Linked DNA regions of Variovorax paradoxus. The protein of the gene in region 2 interacts with the protein of the main gene of each other region in a pairwise test. Links are inferred from orthologs where the notes say so. Each region holds a gene or a part of one and is shown on either strand. Other genes may lie near its edges. The genes, in order: selB and serC.

Region 1 (9,515 bases), 3.6 Mb from region 2 along the record:
CATCGGCCAGCAGCACCAGCGCCAGGAACACCAGCAGGATGCTGCTCGCCTCGCCACCGTTGAGCATCTTCATCGACTGGTCCATCAACTGCCCCAGCCCGCCTGCGCCGACGAAGCCCATCACCACCGACGCGCGCACCGCGCATTCCCAGCGATACACGGTGTACGAGGCCAGCTCCTGCGCCGTGTTCGGCAGCAGCCCATAGCAAAGCGCCGCGAGCCGGCCGCTGCCGCCTTCGAGCAGGGCACGCGCGGGCCGCGTGTCGGTCGATTCGAGGATCTCGGCGTAGACCTTGCCCAGCATGCCGCCGTAGGTGATGGCCAGCGCCAGTACGCCCGCGGCGGGGCCGAGCCCGAGTGCGCGCACGAAGAGCAGCGCCCAGACGATTTCGGGAATCGCGCGCAGCACCATCAGCAGCCAGCGCGCGGCCTGCCGCACGATGCCCGCCTGCACGCGACCAGGCCCGGGGCCGATGCGCGAGATGGAGAGCGCGCGCGTCGTCACGAAGCCCAGCGGCGCGCCGATCAGCAACGCCAGCGCGGTGCCGGCCGTGGCCATGGCCAGCGTTTCGAGCGTGGCCTTGAAGAGCAAAGCGAGAAAAGCGGACGAGCCCTCGGGCGGAAAGAAGCCCGCCAGGAAGCCGCCGATGACCGCGAGGTTGCCGCCGGCGAACAGCGCCCACGGCTTGAATTCGGACAGCGCCAGCATCGGCCATGCGATGACGAGCGCGGCGATACACGCGGCCAGCCGGCGCGCGGCGTGCGGGTCGCGGTGGGTGATGGCGGTGCTCGTCAAGGGCAGTCCGGCCGATGGAAGGCCGCTTCCATTGCCGCACTCGCAGGCTGCGGCCGCTGCGTTGCAATGCCGCCTTCGCTCGCATAGAGCGCGTCGAGCATCGCGGCTGTTACTTGTGCGGCGGGCAGGTCGAACATCACCTGTCCGTTGCGCATGCCGACGATGCGCGGGAACCAGCGCAGTGCGAGGTCCACCGCATGCAGCGAGGCCATCAGCGTGGCACCCGTCGATTCGCTTTGCGCGACAAGCTGGCCGATGGCGGCGTCGGCCAGCGTGGGGTCGAGCGCGGACACGGGCTCGTCGGCCAGCAGCAGGGCGGGGCGCTGGTACAGGGCCCGCGCGATGCCCACGCGCTGCAGCTGGCCGCCGGAGAGGCGATCGCAGCGGTCGAACAAACGGTCTTCCAGCGACAGGCGCGACAGTACTTCGTGCGCCCCGGCAATGTCCGAGGGATGAAAGAGCGAGCCCAGCGCGCGCAGCGTAGACCACTCGCCGAGCCGGCCCGCGAGCACGGCGGTAACCACGCGCAGGCGCGGCGCGATAGGCGGCGACTGGTGCACGGTGCCGATGCGGGAGCGCAGTTTCTTCAGCGCCGCGGCCCGCAACTGCCACGGCCTGGCGCCCAGGGCCTGAACTTCGCCTTCCGTGGGGCGAAGCGCCGCGCCGAGCACACGCAGCAGCGTGGTCTTGCCGGCACCCGAGGGCCCGATGACGGCGATGCGTTCGCCATCACGCGCGGCCAGCGTCACCCCGGCCAGCGCTCGCTGGCCGTTGGGGTGCACGACACCCGCGCCTTCCAGCGAAAAACTCATCCGCGCAAACTCACTTGATCAAACCCGCCGACTTCCCCGCCGTCTCGATGCCGTCGTAGTTCGACGACTTGGTCGGAATGAACTTGCTCGCGCGCTGCAGCGCCATGATTTCCTTTTGCGCCGGGTTGGCCGGATCGAGCTTCAGGAACGCGTCGGTCAGCTTCTTCGTGATGGCCGCATCGAGCCCCGGGCGCACCGTCCAGTTGTAGTCGTAATAGGTCGGCGTGGTCGCCAGCACGCGCACCTTGGCGGCGTTGGGGTTCTTCGACTCGACCAGCTTGTCCCACACCGATGCGTTGAGCACACCTGCTTCGGCGCGCGATGCGGCCACGAAGGCCACCGTGGCGTCGTGCGCGCCTGAGAACGCGACCGTCTTGAAGTCTTTCTCGGGGTTGATGCCGGCCTGCAGCAAAAAGTAGCGCGGCATCAGGCTGCCCGAGGTGGACGAGGGTGCGCCGAAGGCGAAGGTCTTGCCCTTCAGGTCGGCCAGCGTCTTGGCGGGGCTGTCGATGGGCACGATGAACTTGCTGGTGAACACTTCGTCTTCCGCACGCTGCACGATCGGCACCGCGCCGCCGTTGGTGCGAATGCGCGCCTGCACGAAAGTAAAGCCGCCGAGCCACGCCAGGTCGATCTTGTTGGTGGCCAGGCCCTCGACCACGGCGGCGTAGTCGGTCACAGGCGTGAACTGCACGTCCATGCCGGTTTCCTTCTTGAGGTAGTCGCCCAGCGGCGTGAACTTGCGCTGCAGCTCGGTGGGGGCCTCGTCGGGAATGGCCGAGACGCGCAGCACGCCCTGGGCGAGGGCGCCGAAGCTGGCGGCGGAAAAGGCCAGCGCGAGCGCCACCTGGGTGAGAGTCTTCTTCATGGATGTGCCTCGAGGACGTGCGGGATAGGAAAGGACGGGATTGTAGAAAGCAGGGCCGCTTCGATAATCAGCCCATGAACCCAACGCTCATGAACCCGCTCGCGCCTTTGCGCCTCACGAGTTTTTCGCATGGTGGCGGCTGCGGCTGCAAGATCGCGCCCGGCGTGCTGTCGCAGATCCTCAAGAACCATGCGGGCGGCATGATCCCGCCCGAGCTCATGGTGGGTATCGAGACCGCCGACGACGCGGCGGTCTACAGGCTCAACGACCAGCAGGCGCTGATCGCGACCACCGACTTCTTCATGCCCATCGTGGACGACCCCTACGAGTTCGGCCGCATCGCCGCGACCAACGCGATCAGCGACGTCTACGCGATGGGCGGGCGGCCGATCATGGCGCTGGCGCTGGTGGCCATGCCGATCAACCAATTGCCGGTCGAAGTCATCGCCGAGATCGTGCGCGGCGGGCAGGACGTGTGCCGCGCGGCCGGCATCCCGATTGCCGGCGGCCACACCATCGATTCGGTCGAACCGATCTACGGGCTCGTCGCCATGGGCCTCGTGCACCCCGACCGCGTGCGGCGCAATGCAGATGCGAAGGCGGGCGACGTGCTGGTGCTGGGCAAGCCGCTGGGCGTTGGCGTGCTGTCGGCCGCGCTCAAGAAAGAACAGCTCTCCGAGACCGGCTACCGCCAGCTGATCGAGAACACGACGAAGCTCAACACGCCCGGCATCGCGCTGTCGGCCCTGGGCGGCGTGCATGCGTTGACCGACGTCACCGGCTTCGGCCTGGCCGGCCACACGCTCGAACTGGCGCGTGGTGCGGGGCTCACGGCGGTGGTCGAATGGTCGAAGGTGCCGTTGCTCGACAACGTGGTGGTGATGGCCGCCGAGGGCATGGTCACCGGTGCCTCGGGGCGCAACTGGGCCGGCTACGGCGCCGACGTGGAGCTGGCCGCCGGCCTGCATGCCACCGTGCAGAACCTGCTGAGCGATCCGCAGACCTCGGGCGGCTTGCTCGTGAGCTGCGCGCCCGAAGCGGTCGATGCGGTGCTGAAGATCTTCCGTGATGAAGGCTTTGGGCAAGCGGCTGTCATCGGCCGTGTCGAGGCGGGAGAGCCCTCGCTGCGCGTGGTGCCCTGACAGAGCGGTCCTATGCCGACTCGTCGAGTGGGCGGTCGCCGTCGCGAGCGGTTCGAGCTTGCGCCGAGAAGCGCAGACGTACATGGGTACGTCGAGCATCGCAGGTGCAAGATCGGACCGCGCAGCAGGCGAATGCCCGCTCGACGGCGGAAGGGGGAAGGAGTCGAACCTTCCCGGCGACGACTGGCGCCACCCACTGGGTTTGAAGCCCAGCCGCCCCACCAGGGACGATCCCCTCCCATGACTCTTGTCGTTCACGGCCTCGCCCCGAACAACGACGTATCGGGCCGCAGCAGGTGCGTGTCCTTCACACGCCGCGTATAGCCCACACGGTCAAAAAACTCCAGCAACTGGATCGCGCGCTTGCGTCCCAGCCCCGTTGCATCGCGAAAACTCGCGGCCTGCAAGCCTTCAGGGCCATCGAGGCAATCGCGCGCTAACGCCGCCAACCGCTCGATGGCTGCCAACGGATAGTACAAGTCCTTCACCACCTGAAAGACCTCGCCACGTCGCGCGAGACTCGCGAGCGTTTGCCGCACCATCGGCTCGCTCACCGAGCAGTCCTTCGCAAGATCGCGCACCCATGGCGGATCGAAGCCGCCCTCGGCCAGCCTGGGCAATAGCTTCTGTGCGAGCTTCTGCTCAGCTTCACCGAGGCGCGCCGCGTGATCGGGCAGATGCAGCCAGGTGCCGCTGCGCACCAGCGCACCGCGCGCGACCAGCGCATCGAGCGCATGTCGCCACAGCGAGTCGTCCGTGCGTGGCCCGGCCAGCCGCTTGAGGCGGCGCGCATCGGGTCCGACCTCGTCGGGCGCGGCGCGATGGAAGTCCGCGAGGCGACCGGCGATCTGTTCTTCGAGCACGTCCAGATGCGTTTGCGCGATGGCCGTGTGATCGATGCGTACGGCATCGCCGGGCAGCGGCATCGCGTCTTCATCGGCCAGCGAGAGAGCGCGCGCCATCCGCGCGGTATTGACGCCCAGTGGCGCGTTGTGCAGCAGCGCGGCCACGCGCGCATCGCGGTCGTCGATGGCCCATGCCGCCAGCGTGCGCAGGCGCTCGGGTGTGCGGCGATAGCGCACTGGCGCGAATGGGTCGAGCACGCGCACGCCGGCCACGGTGCGCGTGGCCGAGGCATCGCGCAGCACGCCGCGGTCGCCATGCCATGCGCCGATTGCTTCTCGCAGCACCAATTGAGCAAAGGCCGTCTCGCCGGGCGCGAGCGCGTCGCGATCGAGGAGTGCGACCGACGCCATCACGTCGCTGGCGCCGAGGTGTGCGTGCACCGTCGCGCCCGAGCGCAGCGGCTTGGCCTCGTCGGGCCACAGCGTGAGCAGCACGTCGATGCGGTCGGTGGCAAGCGCGATGGCCGGTGCACAGACCCAGTCGCCGCGATGCATCTCGTCCTTGGTGACGCCGGCCAGTGCCAGCGCGCAGCGCTGCCCCGCGTGCGCCGATTCGGCCTTCTGGTTCTGCGCATGGATACCGCGCACGCGCACTGTGCGGTCGCCAGGCACCACGTGCAGTTCGTCGCCGATGCGCACCGTGCCGCTGAAGACCGTACCGGTAACGACGGTGCCGACGCCCGACAGCGTGAAGGCGCGGTCGACGGCAAGGCGAAACGCCAGGTCGTCTTCGCGCGCGTGCTCCTGGCGCGCCACGTCGAGCAGCCGTTCGCGCAACGCATCGATGCCTTCGCCGGTCGTCGCCGACACCGCCAGCATGGGCGCTTGCGCCAGCGGCGTGGGCGCGAGCAGCGCGGCGATATCCGCGTGCACCTCGGCAAGCCGCGCTTCGCGCACAGCCTCGTCGATGCGGTCGATCTTGGTGATGGCCACAGTCGCCTCGCGCACGCCCAGCAGCGCCACTACCGCGAGATGCTCGCGCGTCTGTGGCATCACACCGTCGTCCGCGGCCACCACCAGCAGTGCATGGTCGATGCCGGTGGCACCGGCCAGCATGGTGTGCAGCAGGCGCTCATGGCCCGGCACGTCGACGAAGCCGAGCGACACGCCATCAGGCGCGTGCAGGTACGCATAGCCCAGCTCGATGGAAATGCCGCGCCGCTTTTCCTCGGGCAACCGGTCGGTGTCGACGCCGGTGAGCGCGCGCACCAGCGTGGTCTTGCCGTGGTCGATGTGGCCTGCGGTGCCGATGATCATCGTGGGCGTGTCGTCACATGAAGTTGCGGGTGTGCAGATCGGACAGCCGCTGCGCCTCGTCGCGGTCGAAGCCCAGCCGCGCGAGGCGGGCGCGGCGGCCGGCCGCCATGTCGCGCTGCAGCTGCTGCACGGCCGCGTGGCCGCGCGCGACGGCGGACGGCGACAACTCGCCCGCGGCCAGCAGCACCAGTGCGTCGAACACTTCCTCGTTGAGGCCCGCCGTGCTGGCCAGCGTGTCGTAGCGCACCTCGATGGCGTTGCGCAGTCGCGCCTGGTAGTCGGGCTGCACCGAGAGCCGGTATTCGAGGTGCGCCATGCCGAAGGCAACGTGACGTGCCTCGTCGCGCGCCGTCAGCCGCGCGATCTGCCGCGTCACCGGGTCGGGCGCGTTCGCCTGCAGGAAGTTGAGCAGGTTCACGAAGCTGCCCTCGCCGAGCACAGCCAGCAGGAAGGTGGCGACTGAGAAATCGGGCGCATCGAACAGCGTGCGCAGCGAAGCCTGCCCACCGGCCGTCGACAGCGCGGGCTGATGGCCGCGCAACGTGGCGCGGCGCGTGAAGACTTCGACGTGCCGCGCTTCGTCCGAGCATTGCAGCGCGAGCAACTGCAGCACCTCGCGGAAGTGCGGATGGATCTGCCCGAGATGGCGCGCCGGCACCAGCAGCGCGGCGTTCTCGTTCTCGATCAGGTAGGTCATCACCTGCACGACCGCTGCCTCCACGGCGAGCGGCAGATCGAAGGGCGCGTCCCAGTCGATGGCCGTGCCCGGGTCCCATTGGGCTGCTGCGGCCTGCCGGTAGAGCTCGCCCGCCGTCGCGGCCCACACTTCGTCGCGGCGGTACAGGGCGAAGAAGAAGGGCGGACTGCCGGCCTCCACTGTGGCGCCGCGCGCCGCCAGGCCCCAGCCGGGTGCCGCGTCCTCGGCGGGCGCGCCGTTGGCATCGCCCTGCGCGAAGCCGGTCGATTGCGCGCCGAGCCAGCGGCCTTCGGCATGCGGGCCGCGCGTGACAGTGGCCTCCTCCGCCGTTTCGAAGCGCAGCGGATGCCCCTGGCTGCGGCACCACGCTTCCAGGTGCATCCGCCAGTCCGGCGATTGCCCGCGCACGCGCAGCTCGCCGCCCACCGGCCTTTCAGCCAGCGCGCGGCGAATGAGCAGCAGGGCGCCCTGGTCGAGGCCCAGCGACTCAATATCGATAGTCGGGGTTGGTGATGCGGCCATCGCCGTCGTAGAAGTGCTCGTCGTCCACCGCGCGTTCGAGCAGGGCGTAGCCGCTGGTGCGGCCTGCGCGCCATTCGCGCAGGCCTTCAAGCTCGAGCAGCGGGCGCACCTGCGGGTCGTCCCAGCGCATCGCCATCAGCAGCGACACGAAGCGGTCGATCAATGCGGCCGGTGCGCCGGGGCTGGTGGTGAAGTTGCAGTGGTCGTACGCCCCGGTGCGCGCGAGCACGCGCGTGCTGCCCGATGGCAGCGTGCCGTCGAGGCCGAAGGCCAGGTGGTTGCCGTCGATCAGGCAGCAGGCGTCGACCTCGCCGGCCATCAGCGCAAGAGCCGCATCGCGCTCGCCGCCGATGTGGTCGCCGTGCTTGCCGCCGAGCACGTCGAAGTAGCGCACCTGGAAGTCGCGCGACTTCACCAGGCCTTCGGTGCGCAGGTGGTCGAGCGGGATCAGCGTGGCCTGCGGCGAATCGAGCGCGCCCAGCCCGATGGTCTTGCCGCGCAGATCGGCCAGCGACTGCACCGTGCTATCGGCACGCACGACGATGGCCGAACGCAGGTCGCAATCGGTGTCGCGCATCGCCACGGCCTGTACCTGCTGGCCACGACTGCGCGCGATGCGCTCGGCGCGCACCCAGGCCAGCGGCGAATTCCACGCCAGGTGCAGCGTGCCGTCGAACTGCGCCTCGACCTGGCTTTCGTAGTTCGAATACAGCACGTAGTCGAAGGGCAGGCCGTTCTTCACGAAGAAGGCCTTGAAGCCCTCCCAGATAGTGACGACCTTGGGCGCGTAGGCCACGGCGCCCATGATCAGCGTCGGTTCGGACATGGCGCGGTTCCTCAAAACAGAGGCAAGCCGGTGATGGCCTTGCCGATGAAGTCGTACAGCACGTCGGAGGTCGGCGCCATCACGCTGGAGGCGCGCGCATCGCGGAACAGCCGCTCGATGCCGGCTTCCTTGCGGAAGGCCGCGCCGCCGCACACGCGCATGGCGATGTCGGTCACTTCGAGCGCGGCTTCGGCTGCGGCCGCCTTCACTTCGAGCACGCGCAGCATGGTGTCGGGGCGGCCAGCGCCGATGGCGGCCACGGTGTCGTCGAGCAGCGCCTGCACCATGTCGGTCTTGATGCGTGCGCGCGCAAGGTAGGCGCGAATGGTCGGCAGGTCGGCCAGCGACGAATCGAGGTGCACGTGCTTCGTCTGGCTCACATGGCCGATGGCACGGCTCAAGGCGCCTTCCATCAGGCCGGTCGAACACGCGGCACTGAGCACCGAGAACCACGGCAGCACCACGCCCATCATGGTGTCGAAGCCCTTGCCGTCTTCGCCGAGCCGGGCGCTGGCCGCGATGCGCACATCCTTCGCGGTGATCGGCGTGGAGGCGTTGCCGCGCAGCCCCAGTCCGTCGAAGCGGCCGGGCTGGCTCAGGCCGTCGGACTTCGCGTCGACCAACCACAGCGTGCTGGCGCCTTCGGCCGCGAGCGGCTTGCTCGACCACACGTAGCTGTCGGCTTCGAAGGCGGACGTAACCCAGCTCTTGCGTGCGTCGAGCACCACGTTCGCTCCATCTGCACGGGCGGTGCCGGTGGGCGCCCAGAAGTGGCTGCGCGAATCCGCTTCCGAAAAGGCCAGCGTGCTCAGGTGCTTGCCCTCGGCAATCGCACGGCGCACGGCCTCGGGGCCTTGCTGTTCGAGCACGGCCGTGGCGCAGTAGTGCATGCACACGACCATCGCGGTGGACGGGCAGGTCTGCGCGATGCGCGACACCACCTGCGCGGCTTCCTTCAGGCCCAGGCCCTGGCCGCCGACCGATGTGGCCGACACCAGCCCGAGCAGGCCGGCCTGGCCCAGCGCCTGGATCGTCTCTCGTGGAAAGCGTCCCTCGCTGTCGGTGCGCTGGGCCGAAGGCTGCAGCGTTTGCGTTTCGATACCGGCGAGCACTTCGAGGGGATTCATCGCTTTCTCCAGACAGGTGGGTTGAGGGATCTACTGAAGCCGCTCGCGCAGTACGCCGAGCTGGGCCGTGAAGGACGCGCTGTCTTCGAGACAGCGCAGGTCGAGCAGGAGGCGGTCTTCCGCGATGCGGCCGATCACCGGCAGCGGCAGGCCGCGCAGCGCGGTGGCGAGGGCGTCGAGCGCAGTGCCCGTGCCCTTCTTCGATGTGCCGGCCGGCGCGAGCGCAAGGCCGGCCGAGGGCAGTCGCTCGACAGGCAGAGAGCCGGAGCCGATCTGCCCGAGCAGCGGCACGACTTCGACGGTGAAGCGTGGCGACACCGCCGCCTGCACGGGCGCCTTCAACGCCTCGGCCATCTTGCGGATCGCATCGGCGGGGCGCGTAAGCAGCCGCAGCGTCGGCAGGTCTTGCGCAAGACGCTCGGGCCGCAGGTACAGCGACAGCGTGGCTTCGAGCGCGGCCAGTGGCAGCTTGCTCATGCGCAGCGCGCGCTTCATCGGAAACTTGCGGATGCGGCCCACGGCGGCCTTGCTGCCGACGATGAGCCCGGCCTGCGGACCGCCCA
Region 2 (9,556 bases):
GGCGAAGGCGGCGTCGTGCTCTTCATGCGTCATGGTGACGACGTGCGCGCCGATGCCGCTCCATACCTGCGAGGCCCGCTGCACGTTCGAGCGCAGCGTGGTCTTCACGGGCGTCAGCACGACCTGCCGGCCGGTGAACAGCGAAGCCTCGGCATGCTCGATGCCCGAGAGCTCCTTGCCGGCGATCGGGTGTGCGGGCACGAAGTTCGCGAACTGGCGCTGCAGGCCGTTGCGCGCGGCCTCGATCACGTCGCCCTTGGTCGAGCCGACGTCCATCACCAGCGTCTCGTTCGAGATGCCGTGGCGGATGGCCTTGAATGTGGCTTCCGATGCGGCCACCGGCACCGCCAGCAGCACGATGTCGGAGCCCGACACCGCCAGCAGCGCCGAAGGCGCTACCACGTCGATCACGCCGAGCTGGCGTGCCCGCTCGGTGGTGGAGGGCGACTTGCTGTAGCCGACCACACGTTTCACCAGTTTCGCGCGCTTGAGTGCGAGCGCAAAGGAGCCGCCCATCAGGCCGCAGCCGATCAGTCCCAGTTGTTCGAACATCTGTGTGTCTGCCTGCCGCTCAGGCCTTGACGGGGTAGGCGCCCAGCACCTTGTAGAAGGCGCAGAGGCCGCGCAGCTCGGCCAGCGCCGCGGCCACGTTGGGCTGCGAGGGATGGCCGTCGAGGTCGATGTAGAAGTAGTACTCCCACTGGCCTGTGCGCGCGGGGCGCGACTCGAAGCGGGTCATCGACACGTTGTTGGCCTTCAGCGGCACCAGCAGGTCGTGCACCGCGCCGGGCCGGTTCGGCACCGAGACGATCAGGCTCGTGCAGTCGCGGCCCGAGGCCGGCGGCATGGCCAGCGTCTGCGGCAGGCAGATCACCGAGAAGCGGGTTCGGTTGTACGAGTCGTCCTGAATGGCGTGCGCCACGATGTGCAGGCCGAAGCGGGTGGCCGCGCGTTCGCCGGCCAATGCGGCCCAGGCCGGGTTGGTGGCCGCGAGCCGTGCGCCTTCGGCATTGCTCGATACGGCGCGCCGCTCGGCGTTCGGCAGGTGCTTGGACAGCCAGGTCTGGCACTGTGCCAGCGCCTGCGGATGGGCCAGCACGGCCTCCACGCCTTCGAGCGAATTGCTGCTGCGCAGGAGGTGATGACGTACCAGCAGGCTGACTTCGCCGACGACATGGGTGGGCGAATGCAGGAACAGGTCGAGCGAGCGCGTGACCACGCCTTCGGTCGAGTTCTCGACGCCGACCACGCCGTACTGGGCGCTGCCCGCAGCGGTGGCGTGGAACACCTCGTCGAAGCTGGCGCAATAGATCAGGTCGGCGGCACCGCCGAAGTATTCGATGGCGGCTTGCTCGCAGAAGGTGCCTTCGGGGCCAAGCACAGCCACCCGTTGTGGCGACTCGAGCGCCAGGCAGGCCGACATGATTTCGCGCCAGATGGCCGCCACGTGGAGGTCCTTGAGCGGACCGCCATTGCTCTTCTGCATCTTGTCGATGACCTGCGCCACGCGGTCGGGGCGGAAGAACGGGGTGCCCTCGCGCTTCTTGACCTCGCCAACCAGCTCGGCCACATGGGCCCGCTCGTTGAGCAGGCTGAGCAGTCGCTGGTCGAGCGAGTCGATCTGCACGCGCAGATCGGCCAGGCTTTCGGAGTTGTCGGAGGGAGAAGAGGGCGGTGTGGGTGCGGAGGCGGTCATCGGTGCGAGCAGCTGGGCATGCGCCTAGGCATGCGATCGCTCGAATTCTCGCATGTAGGCCACAAGTGCCTGCACCCCTGCCAGCGGCATGGCGTTGTAAATGCTCGCGCGCATGCCGCCGACCGACTTGTGGCCCTTGAGCTGCAGCAGCCCGGCCTCGCGCGCGCCGGCCAGAAAAGCCTCGTTTCGGCCTTCGTCGGCCAGGAAGAACGGCACATTCATGCGCGAGCGGCAGCCTGGGTCGATTCGGTTGGCGTAGAAGTCGGAGCCGTCGATGAAGTCGTACAGCAGCTTCGCCTTCGCGATGTTGCGCTGCTCCATGGCGGCCACGCCGGTGTGCGTGCCTTCGGTCTGCTGCAGCAGCCACTGGAACGTAAGCCCCGCCATGTAGATGCCCCAGGTTGGCGGGGTGTTGTACATGGAGTGGTTGTCGGCCACGGTCTTGTAGTTGAAAGCGCTCGGGCAGATCTCGAGCGCGTGGCCCAGCAGGTCGTCGCGCACGACCACGATGGTCAGGCCGGCGGGGCCGAGGTTCTTTTGGGCGCCGCCGAAGGCAAGGCCCACGCGGCTCCAGTCGACGCTGCGCGAGGCGACGTGCGACGAGAAGTCGATGACCAGCGGGGCGTTGCTGCCGAGTGCGGCCAAGTCGGGCAGTTGCTGGAACTCGATGCCGTTGATGGTTTCGTTCGAGCACACGTGCACGTACGAGGCATCCTTCGAGAGCTGCCAGGTCGCAGGGGCGGGCAGCTTCGTGTGCTGGTCGTCGGCGTTGCTTGCGACCACGCGCGTTGCGCAGTAGCGCTGCGCTTCCTTGTGCGACTTGATGCTCCAGCTGCCTGTGATGACGAAGTCGGTGGTTTTGCCGCGCGACAGGTTCAAAGGCACGATGGCGTTCTCGCCAAGTCCGCCGCCCTGCATGAACAGGACGTGGAAATGCGATGGGATGGCCAGCAGCGTGCGGATGTCGGCTTCGGCCTGGGTGCAGATCGCACCGAATTCCTTGCCGCGATGGCTCATTTCCATCACGCTCATGCCGCTGCCCTGCCAGTCGAGCATTTCGGCGGCGGCGCGTTGCAGCACCGCCTCCGGCATGGCAGCCGGACCGGCCGAGAAGTTGTAGGGGCGCTTGCCGGCCGGCGTCTGCTGCTGGGTCACGTTGCTTTTACTTCTTGGCTGGGGCCTTGGCAGGTGCCTTGGCGGGAGCGGAGCCTTGGGGGGCTGCGCCATCGGTCGGTGCGCCGAGTGCCTTGGCAACTGCGGTGTCGAGTGCGCGCATCTTGGGTTCGACTGTGGCGCGCGTGTCGGCCACGAGCTTTTCCGTCAGTGCGGTCTGCATCTTCGGGTTCAGGTCCTGGTACTTCTTGCTCAGGGGCGAGTTGATCCAGGCCAGCAGTTGCTTGAGCTCGTCTTCGTTGAAGTTCTGCTCCATCAGCGGGGTGAGGGCGCCCGGGGCCAGTTGAACGGCCTTGTCGCGAACGATGGGGTAGGTCTCGTCGAAGTACTTCTTCAGCTCGGCGTCGGCAGCCTTGGCGGCGGCTTCGCGCTTGGCTTCAGGCACTTGCGTCTGCAGGTACTGCGAACCCGCTTGTGCGATCGGAGCGCTCGATTGCTCGACCAGACCGCGTGCCAGCGATTCGATGCCGGGGCGCTGGATGTCGATGAACTGCTTGATGAGCGTGGCCTTGTCCTGGGCCATGGCGGCCATCGAACTGCTTGCCAGGGCGACCGTCAGAAGTGCGAGTTTGATTTTTTTCACTGAGGATTCTCCGTTGAAGATGAGGAAGTATCGTCCGCGTCAGGCTCGCTTTCGCCGTTCGCGTCGTTTTCGACGATACGTTGTAGCCCGCTGAGTTTGGCGCCTTCGTCGAGTCCGATCAGCGTAACGCCTTGCGTCGCGCGACCAAGCTCACGAATTTCGGCAACCCGGGTGCGCACCAGCACGCCCTTGTCGGTGATGAGCATGATCTCATCATCCGCATGCACGAGAGTGGCGGCAACGACCTTGCCGTTGCGCTCACTCTGTTGAATGGCGATCATGCCTTTGGTTCCCCGGCCATGGCGGGTGTATTCCGTAATGCTTGTTCGCTTTCCGTAACCATTTTCCGTGGCGGTGAGCACGCTTTGCTGCTCATCTTCGGCCACCAGCATGGCGATCACGCCCTGTCCGGGGTCGAGCGACATGCCGCGCACGCCGCGCGCATTGCGGCCCAATGGGCGGACGTCTTCCTCGTCGAAGCGCACGGCCTTGCCGCCATCGCTGAAGAGCATCACGTCGTGCTTGCCGTCGGTCAGCGCAGCGCCGATCAGGTAGTCGCCTTCATCGAGGTTCACGGCAATGATGCCGCCCTTGCGCGGGTTGTTGAACTCGTCGAGCGCGGTCTTCTTGACTGTGCCCATCGAAGTCGACATGAACACGTACTGGTCGGCCGGGAAGTTACGCTTTTCACCCGTCAGCGCGAGCGCGACGTTGATCTTTTCGCCTTCCTGCAGCGGGAACATGTTGACGATGGGGCGCCCGCGCGAGCCGCGCGAACCCGCCGGCACTTCCCACACCTTGAGCCAGTACAGCCGGCCGCGATTGGAGAAGCACAGGATGTAGTCGTGCGTGTTGGCGATGAAGAGCTGGTCGATCCAGTCGTCGTCCTTGGTGGCGGTGGCCTGCTTGCCGCGGCCGCCGCGTTTTTGTGCGCGGTATTCGCCCAGCGGCTGGCTCTTGATGTAGCCACTGTGCGAGAGCGTGACCACCATGTCGGTCGGCGTGATCAGGTCTTCGGTCGATAGGTCGTAGGCGCTGTGCTCCACCAGGCTGCGGCGCGCGCCGACCTTCGACTGGCCGAACTCCTGCTTGATGGTGCCGAGTTCGTCGCCAATGATGGTCGAGACGCGCTCGGGCTTGGCCAGGATGTCGAGCAGGTCGTCGATCTCGGCCATCACGTCCTTGTACTCGGCCACGATCTTGTCCTGCTCGAGGCCGGTCAGGCGCTGCAGGCGCATCTGCAGGATTTCCTGGGCTTGCGTTTCCGACAGGCGATAGAGGCCGTCGCCGCCCATGCCGAAATTGCGCTCGAGGCCTTCGGGGCGGTAGTCGTCGGCGTTGATCACGCCACCGTCGGCGCGCGTGCGCGTGAGCATTTCTCGCACCAGTTTGCTGTCCCAGCTGCGGGTCATCAGCTCGGCCTTGGCGACGGGCGGTGTCGGCGATTCACGGATGATGCGAATGAACTCGTCGATGTTGGCCAGTGCCACCGCGAGGCCTTCAAGCACATGGCCGCGTTCGCGGGCCTTGCGCAGCGTGAAGACGGTGCGGCGCGTGACCACTTCGCGGCGGTGCTGCAGGAAGACCTGGATCAGGTCCTTCAGGTTGCACAGCTTGGGCTGGCCATCGACCAGCGCCACCATGTTGATGCCGAAGGTGTCCTGCAGCTGCGTCTGCTTGTAGAGGTTGTTGAGCACCACCTCGGGCACTTCGCCGCGCTTGAGCTCGATCACCAGACGCATGCCCGACTTGTCGGACTCGTCCTGGATGTGGCTGATGCCCTCGATCTTCTTCTCGTGCACCAGCTCGGCCATGCGCTCCTGCAGCGTCTTCTTGTTGACCTGGTAGGGGAGCTCGTCGACGATGATCGCCTGGCGCTGGCCGCGGTCGATGTCCTCGAAGTGGCACTTGGCGCGCATAACGACCTTGCCGCGGCCGGTGCGGTAGCCGTCCTTCACGCCGTTGATGCCGTAGATGATGCCGGCGGTGGGGAAGTCGGGCGCCGGCACGATTTCCATCAGCTCGTCGATGCTGGCTTCGGGGTTGCGCAGCAGGTGCAGGCAGGCGTCGACAACCTCATTCAGGTTGTGCGGCGGAATATTGGTGGCCATGCCGACCGCAATACCGCCGGAGCCATTGACCAGCAAATTCGGCAGTTGGCTCGGCAGCACTTTCGGCTCTTTTTCGGAGCCGTCGTAATTGTCCTGAAAGTCGACAGTTTCCTTGTCGATATCGGCCAGCATTTCGTGCGCAATTTTGGCCAGCCGGATTTCCGTATACCGCATTGCGGCCGCGTTGTCTCCATCGACCGACCCGAAGTTGCCCTGGCCATCGACCAGCATGTGGCGCATCGAGAAGTCCTGGGCCAGGCGCACGATGGTGTCGTAGACCGACTGGTCGCCGTGCGGGTGGTACTTACCGATGACGTCGCCGACGATACGGGCCGACTTCTTGTATGGCCGGTTCCAGTCGTTGTTGAGCTCGTGCATCGCGTACAGCACGCGGCGGTGCACAGGCTTGAGGCCGTCGCGGGCATCGGGAAGCGCTCGGCCCACGATCACGCTCATGGCGTAGTCGAGATAGCTGCTGCGCATTTCCTCTTCGAGACTGATGGGCAGGGTTTCTTTTGCGAAGGAGGTCATGAGCGAGGGGCTGGCGGCAGGAAGGCGAAATTTTACGCTGTGAGGGGTGTCGCACCGCCGCAACACAAGGTGCCTATTCCGCCTCCGTCCTACGCTTCGGGGCCGTCCAGCGGCCTGTTTGCCAAAGACCCTATGGCACAATCGCCTCAACGTTTTGGGTGGTGGTCACTTAAAGCGTCCTTGATTCGCAGCGCGGCTGCGGCTTTTTCCCCAAGAGGAGAACCATGAAGAAACTGAATAAAGTGGCGATGATGTTTGCAGTCGCTGCGCTCGCCACTGCCGCCGGCGCGCAGACCCGTGTCACCGCTGCGGACGGCGGTCCTACGATCGACAACTGGCAAAACGGCACCGGCGAACTGGTCTGGAAGAACGGCACGAATGAACTGTGCTGGCGCGATGCCAACTGGACGCCGGCTACGGCTGCCGCTGGTTGCGACGGTGCTCTGGTTCCTGCTGCTCCGGCTGCTGCTGCTCCGACCCCCGCTGCTCCGGCTGCACCGGCTGCACCGCAAGTCGCCGCTAACAAGGTGACCTTCGCTGCCGACGCATTCTTCGACTTCGACAAGTCGGTTCTGAAGCCTGAAGGTCGCGCCAAGCTGACCGATCTGGTCGAGAAGATCCGTGGCGTCAACCTCGAAGTCATCATCGCTGTGGGCCATACCGACTCGATCGGTACGGACGCCTACAACCAGCGTCTGTCGGTGCGTCGCGCCGAAGCCGTCAAGGCCTTCCTGGTCTCGAAGGGCATCGAACGCAACCGCGTCTACACCGAAGGCAAGGGCGAGAAGCAGCCAGTGGCTGACAACCGCACCAAGGAAGGTCGCGCCAAGAACCGTCGCGTGGAAATCGAAGTGGTCGGCACCCGCGCCAACTAATCAATCGATTCCATCGATCATGAAAACCCCGCCTCGGCGGGGTTTTTTTATGGCTGTCGAATTTGCGATTGATCTTTGGTAAAGCCCGAGCAGTGTTTATCGGACATTGCTCGTTTCATAATCGCTGCATGACAGAAAACGTGAATGCGGATCCGGCCGAACTGGCCAAGTTTTCAGAGCTCGCGCATCGCTGGTGGGATTTGGAAAGCGAATTCCGCCCGCTGCATGAAATCAATCCATTGCGCCTGGAATGGATTGACGGTATTGCACCTATTTCGCAGCGCCGCGTACTCGATATCGGCTGCGGCGGCGGCATCCTGGCCGATTCGATGGCACGCAAGGGGGCCGACGTGCTGGGTATCGACCTCGCGGGCAAGGCGCTCAAGGTTGCGCAGTTGCATGCGCTCGAGGCCGGCACCCGCGGCGTGAAGTACCGTGAGATCAGCGCAGAGGCGCTGGCTGCCGAGCAGCCGGGCAGCTTCGACGTCGTCACCTGCATGGAGATGCTCGAGCACGTGCCGCAGCCGGCCTCGGTGATCCAGGCCTGTGCCACGCTGGTCAAGCCGGGTGGTTGGGTGTTCTTCTCGACGATCAACCGCAGCCTGAAGTCCTTCATGCTGGCGATCGTGGGCGCCGAGTATGTCCTCGGCATGCTGCCGCGTGGGACTCATGAATATGCGAAGCTGATCCGGCCCAGCGAGTTGGCTGGATACTGCCGAGCAGCGGGTCTGGACCTGCGGCACACCCGCGGCATGGAGCACAACCCCCTGACCCGGCGCTATTGGCTCAGCGGCGACACCAGCGTCAACTACATGTTCGCCACGCAGAAGCCGGCCGAACTGAAGTCGGGATCGCACGGATGATGGGCGTCGAGACGAAAGCCGTGCTGTTCGACCTCGACGGCACGCTGATCGACAGCGCGCCCGATCTGGGCGCCGCAGCCGACAAGATGCGCACTGATCGCGGCCTTGATTCGTACCCGCTGGAGCGCTACCGTCCTATGGCCGGTGCGGGCGCGCGCGGCATGTTGGGTGTGGCATTCGGCATCACGCCCGAGTCGCCGGAGTTTCCTGAGTTGCGCGAAGAGTTCTTCGTGACTTATGAGCGCCGCATGCTGCTCAACACGCAGGTGTTCGATGGCATCCAGGCGCTCATCGAGGCGCTGCGCGAGCGCGGCCTCTTGTGGGGTGTCGTCACCAACAAATCGATGCGCTTCACCGATCCGCTGACGCGCGCCATTCCACTTTTCGCGAGTGCGGGCGCGGTGGTGAGCGGCGACACCACGCCGTTTGCCAAGCCGCATCCCGAGCCCTTGCACGAGGCTGCGCGCCGGCTTGGCGTGGCTTCGCAGGCGTGCATCTACGTTGGTGACGACGAGCGCGACATCGTCGCGGGCCGCGCTGCAGGCATGCGCACGGTCGCAGCCACCTACGGCTACATGGGTACACAGGCCGATTCGGCGCTCTGGCAGGCCGATGCTTCAATCTCTTCGCCCCTTGAGCTCTTGAAGTTGCTCAATAGCGCCTAAAATGAGTCGCTTGGGGCTGCACTGGTTTCGACGTGGGTTCGGAGTCGCAGCGGGGCATGTCGAGCTGAATGCGCTCGTAAAACAGATTCAAACAAACTAACTGCAAACGACGAACGTTTCGCACTCGCTGCTTAATTGCCAGTGAGCCTTGCAACAGTTGGCCGATGGGCTGGGCAAGGGGGTCTGGAGCAATCCTGACCTCCCGGCTGCAAGGATAATTACATGGGCTGGCTCCGATCCGGGTACCTTGGGTCGGGGCGAGAAAATAGGGTGCTGGCGTCCGGTTTAGCGTGTGACTGCGCGACTCCGGAAGCGAGACTTAAATCAGATCACTAAACATGTAGAACTGCGCGATGAAGGCTTGCGGACGGGGGTTCAAATCCCCCCAGCTCCACCAAATTTCTAGAGCCAAGTCCAATTAAATCAAGGACTTACGAAAAGGCTCTCCGTCTCGGACCGTCACTCATCGTCTCGAGATTCACACACTTCTCACACGCGATTCGCACCTGAATCGCACGCGTCGCCGACCTCCGGCAGACCAGGCAGATGCTCCCGACCGTACTTTACCTGCGGTCGGCCAAAGCCCAGAGTGACACTTTGCTCGACTCACCGGCCGTAATTCCGGCTCGCTATTTCGGTCGTCTTGCGGCCGGGCAGCTTGGCGATGTACGCCCGGTATTGGTCGGCCCATTTCTTGTCATTGCGCGGGTTCATGAAGACTGGCCGTCGGCTTTCTCAATATGTTTGCCGTTGACCCTCAAGCGCCTGGCGGGCCGTGAGCAGCAAGACGGTGCGCACGGTAGCGCATGTCTTCGTACCTTTCTCCTCGCCCTCGACGACAGGCCTGTGGATGTGCAGGCAATACCACGATTGCGCGATGCGGTTGGAGGGCAAGGGCGTAAAAATATGTACGATGGATATGACGTTCGGCCCCAATACATACACCGTGTTGCCCACCCCGGCTGGTTTCGCTGGTGCAAGCGCGGCCAACTACCGCTACATGCGTGGGCTAATCAGCGGGACCTATGCGCGAAGCAACGAGTTGAGTGGGGTGGATGG

Evidence for each region.
Region 1: the proteins of serC (region 2) and selB interact in binary tests that used the Escherichia coli proteins (3 or more experiments, as listed by UniProt). The link is inferred for Variovorax paradoxus from one-to-one orthologs.

What each region holds. Positions count from the first base shown.
Region 1 is NZ_CP102931.1:1,145,601-1,155,115, forward strand. Bases 3,327-6,237 are described here. They hold selB (selenocysteine-specific translation elongation factor), read right to left. Parts: upstream 5,781-6,237; coding sequence 3,873-5,780; downstream 3,327-3,872. Other genes in these bases: selD (selenide, water dikinase SelD), read left to right, coding at 3,327-3,618; NWF24_RS05495 (ferritin-like domain-containing protein), read right to left, coding at 5,794-6,237. Outside these bases: NWF24_RS05465 (PhnE/PtxC family ABC transporter permease), read right to left, coding at 1-796; NWF24_RS05470 (phosphonate ABC transporter ATP-binding protein), read right to left, coding at 793-1,608; NWF24_RS05475 (putative selenate ABC transporter substrate-binding protein), read right to left, coding at 1,619-2,476; more of selD, read left to right, coding at 2,551-3,326; more of NWF24_RS05495, read right to left, coding at 6,238-6,999; NWF24_RS05500 (phosphate/phosphite/phosphonate ABC transporter substrate-binding protein), read right to left, coding at 6,965-7,825; NWF24_RS05505 (acyl-CoA dehydrogenase family protein), read right to left, coding at 7,837-8,952; selA (L-seryl-tRNA(Sec) selenium transferase), read right to left, coding at 8,983-9,515. UniProt on the Escherichia coli protein: Translation factor necessary for the incorporation of selenocysteine into proteins. It probably replaces EF-Tu for the insertion of selenocysteine directed by the UGA codon. SelB binds GTP and GDP.
Region 2 is NZ_CP102931.1:4,790,058-4,799,613, reverse strand. What follows is about bases 755-3,706. They hold serC (3-phosphoserine/phosphohydroxythreonine transaminase), read right to left. Parts: upstream 2,789-3,706; coding sequence 1,721-2,788; downstream 755-1,720. Other genes in these bases: gyrA (DNA gyrase subunit A), read right to left, coding at 3,449-3,706; NWF24_RS22685 (DUF2059 domain-containing protein), read right to left, coding at 2,859-3,452; pheA (prephenate dehydratase), read right to left, coding at 755-1,696. In the rest of the region: NWF24_RS22700 (prephenate dehydrogenase), read right to left, coding at 1-552; more of pheA, read right to left, coding at 572-754; more of gyrA, read right to left, coding at 3,707-6,094; outer membrane protein OmpA, read left to right, coding at 6,319-6,969; bifunctional 2-polyprenyl-6-hydroxyphenol methylase/3-demethylubiquinol 3-O-methyltransferase UbiG, read left to right, coding at 7,098-7,832; NWF24_RS22665 (HAD family hydrolase), read left to right, coding at 7,829-8,497; NWF24_RS22655 (hypothetical protein), read left to right, coding at 9,273-9,556. UniProt on the Escherichia coli protein: Catalyzes the reversible conversion of 3-phosphohydroxypyruvate to phosphoserine and of 3-hydroxy-2-oxo-4-phosphonooxybutanoate to phosphohydroxythreonine. Is involved in both pyridoxine and serine biosynthesis.